2 linked regions of the Thermobifida alba genome follow. The main gene of each other region encodes a partner of the protein of the gene in region 2 in a complex. Links are inferred from orthologs where the notes say so. Each region holds a gene or a part of one and is shown on either strand. Other genes may lie near its edges.

The links. The genes of interacting proteins can lie anywhere in the genome.
Region 1: the proteins of rpsG (region 2) and tig are in contact, whole or in part, in a crystal structure (PDB 3GTY), measured with the Thermotoga maritima proteins. The link is inferred for Thermobifida alba from one-to-one orthologs. Residues at the interface, in WP_004081843.1 of Thermotoga maritima: Lys34, Lys52, Lys55, Glu59, Arg62, Gln63, Glu66, Asn67, Lys69, Val71, Arg95, Ala109, Lys110, Lys111, Gly112, Arg113, Pro114, Glu117, Glu121, Ile124, Ala125, Tyr127, Asn128, Asn129, Thr130, Gly131, Lys135, Asp139, Arg142, Met143; in WP_004081061.1 of Thermotoga maritima: Glu122, Val124, Val129, Leu130, Tyr133, Glu188, Gly259, Ile262, Tyr263, Glu266, Ser270, Glu273, Gln274, Glu277, Arg308, Gln311, Ile312, Ser315, Tyr316, Glu325, Arg329, Arg336, Leu363, Phe366, Trp367, Arg373, Leu377, Arg381, Leu384, Glu387.

Annotation. Positions count from the first base shown.
Region 1 is NZ_CP051627.1:2,497,471-2,500,540, forward strand. The notes cover bases 265-3,070. They hold tig (trigger factor), read right to left. Parts: upstream 2,462-3,070; coding sequence 1,067-2,461; downstream 265-1,066. Other genes in these bases: FOF52_RS11055 (ClpP family protease), read right to left, coding at 265-795. In the rest of the region: FOF52_RS11050 (ATP-dependent Clp protease proteolytic subunit), read right to left, coding at 1-181; more of FOF52_RS11055, read right to left, coding at 235-264. UniProt on the Bacillus subtilis protein: Involved in protein export. Acts as a chaperone by maintaining the newly synthesized protein in an open conformation. Functions as a peptidyl-prolyl cis-trans isomerase.
Region 2 is NZ_CP051627.1:3,095,294-3,098,683, forward strand. What follows is about bases 293-3,153. They hold rpsG (30S ribosomal protein S7), read right to left. Parts: upstream 2,028-3,153; coding sequence 1,557-2,027; downstream 293-1,556. Other genes in these bases: fusA (elongation factor G), read right to left, coding at 293-1,511; rpsL (30S ribosomal protein S12), read right to left, coding at 2,028-2,399; FOF52_RS13705 (hypothetical protein), read right to left, coding at 2,883-3,153. In the rest of the region: more of fusA, read right to left, coding at 1-292; more of FOF52_RS13705, read right to left, coding at 3,154-3,390.

The DNA of each region.
Region 1 (3,070 bases), 600 kb from region 2 along the record:
CGTCGATCTGCACCCCCACGAAGATGATCCGCTCCTCGAAGAGCTTGTTGTAGGGGTTCATCTCCTTGACGCCGTACGTCGTGCGCTCGACGTAGGACGGGAGGACGTAGCGGCTCTGCGGAGCCGCCGGCGCCATCCCACCGCCGTAGCGGTAGTAGGAGCTGGGGTTGTACTCGCTCATTTCCTGGCCTTCCACACTGCGCCGGTCCAAAGGGCTGTTGGGGCGGGAGTCGTTCAGGACCGACCGCCCGTGACGTCGGGGGTGTTCGACAGCACCTCGTCGATGAAGCCGTACTCAAGGGCCTCCTGGGCGGTGAACCACCGGTCCCGGTCGGCGTCCTTCTCGATCTGCTCGACCGTCTGGCCGGTGTGCAGCGAGATACGCTCCAGGAACATCTTCTTCACGTAGAGCAGCTGGTCGGCCAGGATACGGATGTCGGAGGCGGTTCCCCCGATGCCGCCCGACGGCTGGTGCATCATGATCCGGGTGTGCGGCAGCGCGTAGCGCTTGCCCCGCGTTCCGGCGCACAGCAGCATCTGGCCCATGGACGCGGCCAGTCCCATGCCGACGGTGCGGACGTCGTTGGGGATGTACTGCATGACGTCGTAGATCGCCATGCCCGCGGTGACCGAACCGCCGGGCGAGTTGATGTACAGCGTGATGTCCCGCTCCCGGTCCTCGGCGGACAGCAGCAGCAGCTCACCGACGATGCGGTTGGCGATCTCGTCGTCGACCTGCTGGCCGAGGACGACGATGCGCTGCCTGAGCAGTCGCTGCGCCGTCTGGTCGAACATCGGCTGCACGGGAGCTTCGGCAGTACGGGCTTCGGTTCGCATGAACTCATTATGGGTCGGCGGCACTCTCGTCACCTGCTCCGCGGGATCGAAACGGTTGCGACGCTTGCGACACTAACGCCGTTCCCCGACCTGCTCGCACCAGTTCCCTGTTCTGTTCGCTGTGAGCGCAGGTGGCCCGGTCGGCCACCAGGGAGTTTCGCGTCTGGCGAAAAGCGGCGGGCCCCGCGTCCCTGGGGGACGCGGGGCCCGCGCACGACCGGTCGGCCGGTCACTCCTCGGTCTTGTCCGACTCCTCGGCCCGCTCCGCCTCCTCCGCGCCGGAGGCGACCGTGACGGTCTCGGTCTGGGGGGCCGGGGCGGCCGGCGGCTCGACGGTGTTGCCGGACTCGTCGGTGATCCGGGCCTTGGACAGCACCAGGTCCAGCGCCTTGGCGCGCACGACCTCGACGTAGACGAGCTGGAGCTGGTTGGCCTGCATCAGGCTCTGGAAGAACTGGTCGGGCGAGATCCCCATGAGCTGGGCCTGCTCGACGATGTACTGGGTCAGCTCCTCGTTGCCCGCGGCCAGCTCCTCCTGGGAGGCGAGCTGGTCGAGGATGAACCCGGTCTTGACGGCCTTGGCCGCGTTCTCGGCGAGCTCGGCCTCGAACTCCTCCTCGCTCTGCCCCTGGGACTCCAGGTAGGACTCCTTGGTCAGCCCGCTCTGGGAGAGCTGCCGCTCCAGGGCCTCGCGGCGGCGGTCGGCCTCCTGGGTGACCACGCTCTCGGGCAGCGGGATGTCCATGGAGTCCACGAGCTTGTCGAGGACGCGGTCGCGGGCCTGGGCGAGCTGCTGGCGCCGCAGCACCTCGCCGAGCCGCTCGGCCTCGCTGGCGCGCAGCTCCTCGATGGTGTCGAACTCGCTGGCCAGCTGGGCGAACTCGTCGTCCAGCTCGGGCAGCTCCTTGACCTTGACGCTGTGCACGGTGACGGTGACGTCGGCAGCGCGGCCCTCGTACTCGCCGCCCACCAGCGTGGTGGCGAAGGTGGCGGACTCGCCCGCGCGCAGGCCCGTGATCGCGTCGTCGAGGCCCTCCAGCATGGTGTTGGTGCCGACCTCGTAGGAGATCCCGCTGGCCTGGACGTCTTCGAGCTTCTCGCCGTCGACCGCGGCGGACAGGTCGATGGAGACGTGGTCGCCGAGCTCGGCGGGCCGGTCGACGCCGGTGAGCGTGGCGAAGCGCTGGCGCAGCGCGTCGAGCCGCTCGTCGACCCGCTCGTCGGTGACCTCGGCGTCGTCGACGGTGACCTCGATGCCCTCGTAGCCGGTGACCTCGAACTTGGGCCGGACGTCGACCTCGGCGGTGAAGGCCAGCTCCTGGCCGTCCTCCAGCTTGGTGATCTCCACCTCGGGCTGGCCGAGGGCGAAGACCTCCTCCTTCTGCACGGCCTCGTTGTAGAGCTCGGGGACCGCGTGGTTGACCGCCTCGGTGAGCACCGCTCCACGGCCGACGTAGCGGTCGATGAGCCGCGCCGGCGCCTTTCCGGGCCGGAACCCCTTGATCCGGACCTGCTTGGCGAGCGACTTGTAGGTCACGTCGAAGGCGTGGTCGAGTTCCTCGAAGGGAACCTCGATGGTCAGCTTGACCCGGGTCGGGCTCAGCTCCTCGACATCGGTCTTCACGGGGCGGTACTCCTAGGTTTCCGGCGGTGACGCCCGGCACGGCGCCCGCCGCACCGCGGCACGGCGGCGGCCGATGGGCGACGACCGGTGGGCGTCAAGAGACTGCTGTGATCTCCAGCATGGTCCTGCGGTCTGCGATCACGCTCAGTCTAGGGCAGACGGGGAAAGGCGACGGCCCCGTCGGGACTGGGCGTCACGCGGGCCGTCGACGGTTTCGTCGGGGAGGCGGGATTCGAACCCGCGGCCTCATGCTCCCAAAGCATGCGCGCTAACCAAGCTGCGCCACTCCCCGTGGGCCACGCGGGTTCGCGGCAAAGTGCACAACCCGCACCGCGGAGGCGGTAATCTTGTCTCCGTCGGCTCCACGAGTCTAGAGGAAACTCGGAGGGGGCCGCGCCATGCGGGTGTAGTTCAATGGTAGAACTCCAGCCTTCCAAGCTGGCCGTGCGGGTTCGATTCCCGTCACCCGCTCTGCACGAAAGGCCAGGTCAGAGGTGGTTCTCCACCCGGCCTGGCCTTAGGTTTGCGCCCGGTGGCGGCCCCCGCGGCCGCCCCGTCCGGCACCACCCGCTCCACGCCGGGCGGCCGGTCGCGTCCCCACCGCTCCGC
Region 2 (3,390 bases):
TTCTTGTGGGTGTACTCGACCTTCTCGACCTTGCGGCGGATGGTCTCGCGGTAGGCCACCTGGGGCTTGCCGATGTTGGCCTCGACCTTGAACTCTTCGCGCATGCGGTTGACGAGCACCTCAAGGTGCAGCTCGCCCATGCCGGAGATGACGGTCTGCCCGGTCTCCTCGTCGGTGGCCACCCGGAAGGAGGGGTCCTCCTCCGCGAGGCGCTGGATCGCGGTGCTGAGCTTCTCCTGGTCGCTCTTGGTCTTGGGCTCGATGGCGACCTCGATGACGGGCGCCGGGAAGGTCATCGACTCCAGGACGATCGGGTTCGCGGGGTCGCACAGCGTCTCGCCCGTGGTGGTGTCCTTCAGACCCATCACCGCGACGATGTCACCGGCGCCCACCCGCGAGATCTCCTCACGCTTGTTGGCGTGCATCCGGTAGATCTTGCCGATCCGCTCCTTGCGGCCCTTGAGGCTGTTGAGGACCTGCGTGCCGCTCTCCAGCACCCCGGAGTAGACGCGCAGGTAGGTCAGCTTGCCCAGGTGCGGGTCGCTCATGATCTTGAACGCCAGGGCGGCCAGCGGCTCCTCTTCGCTGGGCTTGCGCTGGAGCGTGGCCTCCTCGGACTGGTCCTTGGGGTCGTGGCCCTCGATCGCCTCGACGTCCAGTGGCGACGGCAGGTAGGCGACGATCGCGTCCAGGAGGGGCTGTACGCCCTTGTTCTTGAAAGCCGTGCCGCACAGGACCGGGACAGCGGTGCCGGCGATCGTGGCGCGGCGGATGGCCGGGACGAGCTGCTCCACGGTGGGCTCCTGGCCCTCCAGGTACAGCTCCATGATCTCGTCGTCGGCCTCGGCCAGGATCTCGACGAGCCGCTCGTGACCCTCGCGCGCGGCGTCGGCGTGCGTGTCGGGGATCTCGACGGTCTCGTACATCTCGCCCTTGGCGGCCTCGTCGCTCCAGACGTAGGCCTTCATGCGGACGAGGTCGATGACGCCCTTGAAGTCGGACTCGGCGCCGATCGGCAGCTGGATGGGCAGCGGGTTGGCGCCGAGACGGTCACGGATCATGTCGACGCAGCGCTGGAACTCCGCGCCGATCTTGTCCATCTTGTTGACAAAGCAGATCCGCGGCACGTTGTACCGGTCGGCTTGGCGCCACACCTGCTCCGACTGGGGCTCGACGCCCTCCTTGCCGTCGAACACGGTGACCGCACCGTCAAGAACACGCAGCGACCGCTCGACCTCGATGGTGAAGTCGACGTGGCCGGGCGTGTCGATGATGTTGATCGTGGTGTCGTTCCAGCGACAGGTGGTCGCGGCGGACGTGATCGTGATGCCGCGCTCCTGCTCCTCTTTCATCCAGTCCATCGTCGCCGAGCCCTCGTGGGTCTCGCCGAGCTTGTAGTTGACACCGGTGTAGAAGAGGATTCGCTCGGTCGTCGTGGTCTTGCCCGCGTCGATGTGCGCCATGATCCCGATGTTGCGGACCTTGGCAAGGTCAAGAGCAGTGGTAGCCATGTGGCTCGTCTTCTCTCGGTCTCTCGTGTGGCAAACCCGCGGGGGTTACCAGCGGTAGTGAGCGAAGGCCTTGTTGGACTCCGCCATCTTGTGGGTGTCCTCACGTCGCTTGACAGCGGCGCCAAGACCGTTGCTGGCGTCGACCAGCTCGTTCATGAGGCGCTCGGTCATGCTCTTCTCGCGGCGCTGGCGGGCGTACTGCACCAGCCAGCGCAGCGCCAGCGTGGTGCTGCGCGACGCGCGAACCTCGACCGGCACCTGGTAGGTGGCACCGCCGACGCGGCGGCTGCGCACCTCAAGGGTGGGCTTGACGTTGTCGAGGGCCCGCTTGAGGATCACCAGCGGGTCCTGCCCGGTCTTCTCCCTGGCGCCCTCAAGGGCGTTGTAGACGATCGACTGGGCCAGGGAACGCTTGCCGTCCAGCAGCACCTTGTTGATGAGTGCGGTGACCAGCGGCGATCCGTAGACCGGGTCGGTGATCAGCTGGCGCTTCGGCGCCGGACCCTTGCGCGGCATTTACTTCTCCTTCTTGGCGCCGTAGCGGCTACGAGCCTGCTTGCGGTTGCGAACGCCCTGCGTGTCGAGCGCACCGCGGACGATGCGGTAGCGCACGCCCGGCAGGTCCTTCACACGGCCACCGCGGACGAGCACGATGGAGTGCTCCTGGAGGTTGTGGCCGACACCGGGGATGTAGGCGGTGACCTCGATCTGGCTGCTCAGCCGGACACGAGCCACCTTCCGCAGCGCAGAGTTCGGCTTCTTCGGCGTGGTCGTGTAGACCCGTGTGCACACGCCGCGACGCTGAGGGCTCCCCTTGAGCGCCGGGGTCTTGTTCTTCGAAACCTTGGTCTTGCGGCCCTTACGGACCAGCTGCTGAATCGTGGGCACCGCGTCTCCGTCTTCCCTCTTGACCTACGCCGGTTCCATAGCCGATGGATGCGCTATGACCTGCTGGATTTCCCGTTCCCCCCGACCCACGCGCTCGGGCGTGTCGCCCCGGTTTCCAAGCACAGTGGAGCGAATACGCCCGACCAGTGGTCGATTGTCATGGGAGGAGGTGTCACGCGCCGCTCTCCCCGTCGCCCGCATGAACAGGGACAGACACAAAAAGCGCACACGTGTGACCCGTAGACTCACGGGCACGAAGTTGGAGACTACCGAACCGAGATCACCCGGTCAAAATCAGGGTGACCTCGTCCGGCGTCCGCACTTCGCAGCCTCATGCTGCCGTAGGTCTTCTCATAGTGTACGGCGTGTCAAGAGTGGTCGCGTTGATTTTCCAGCCCATCCGGGCACGCTTTCCCCCGGCGTCGGCGAATTCTTGGCAAACCCTCCCCTCCACCGACGCCGGGGTCCGGGTCCGCAGAGGACTCAGAACAGCAGCAGGTATCCGACCACTGTGAGCACGCTCACCACGATCCCGATCACGGCGAGCACCGTGCCCGCCTTGACCAGCTGCTCCCCCTCAAGCTGGCCGCGGGAGGTGCGGATGTTCCTCCTGGCCTTGGGGCCGAGGACCAACGCGATGACCGCGGGGAGCAGACCGATCCCCGGCAGCAGGGAGAAGATGCCGAGCCACAGCGTCGCGGTGGCCAGCCCCTCGGTCTCGGGCCACACGTCGATGTTGTCGTACCCGGGGTAGTCGGCGGACGTTCCCCCGAGGGGCTCGGTGAAGCCGGGGAACTCCTGGGCGATCTTGTCCTTCCTCCGCGAGGCCCGGGGGGCTCCGCCGCGGACCGGTTCGGGACGGTACCGGTCGTCGACGTCGTCATAGTACTCGTCGTCGTCCGGAGCGTCTCCCCGGTCCTCGTCGTGGGGGCTGTGGTCCGCCCCGCGCCAGCCGCTGTCGTAGGCGTCGGCGTCCGACTCGTCCCCGAGC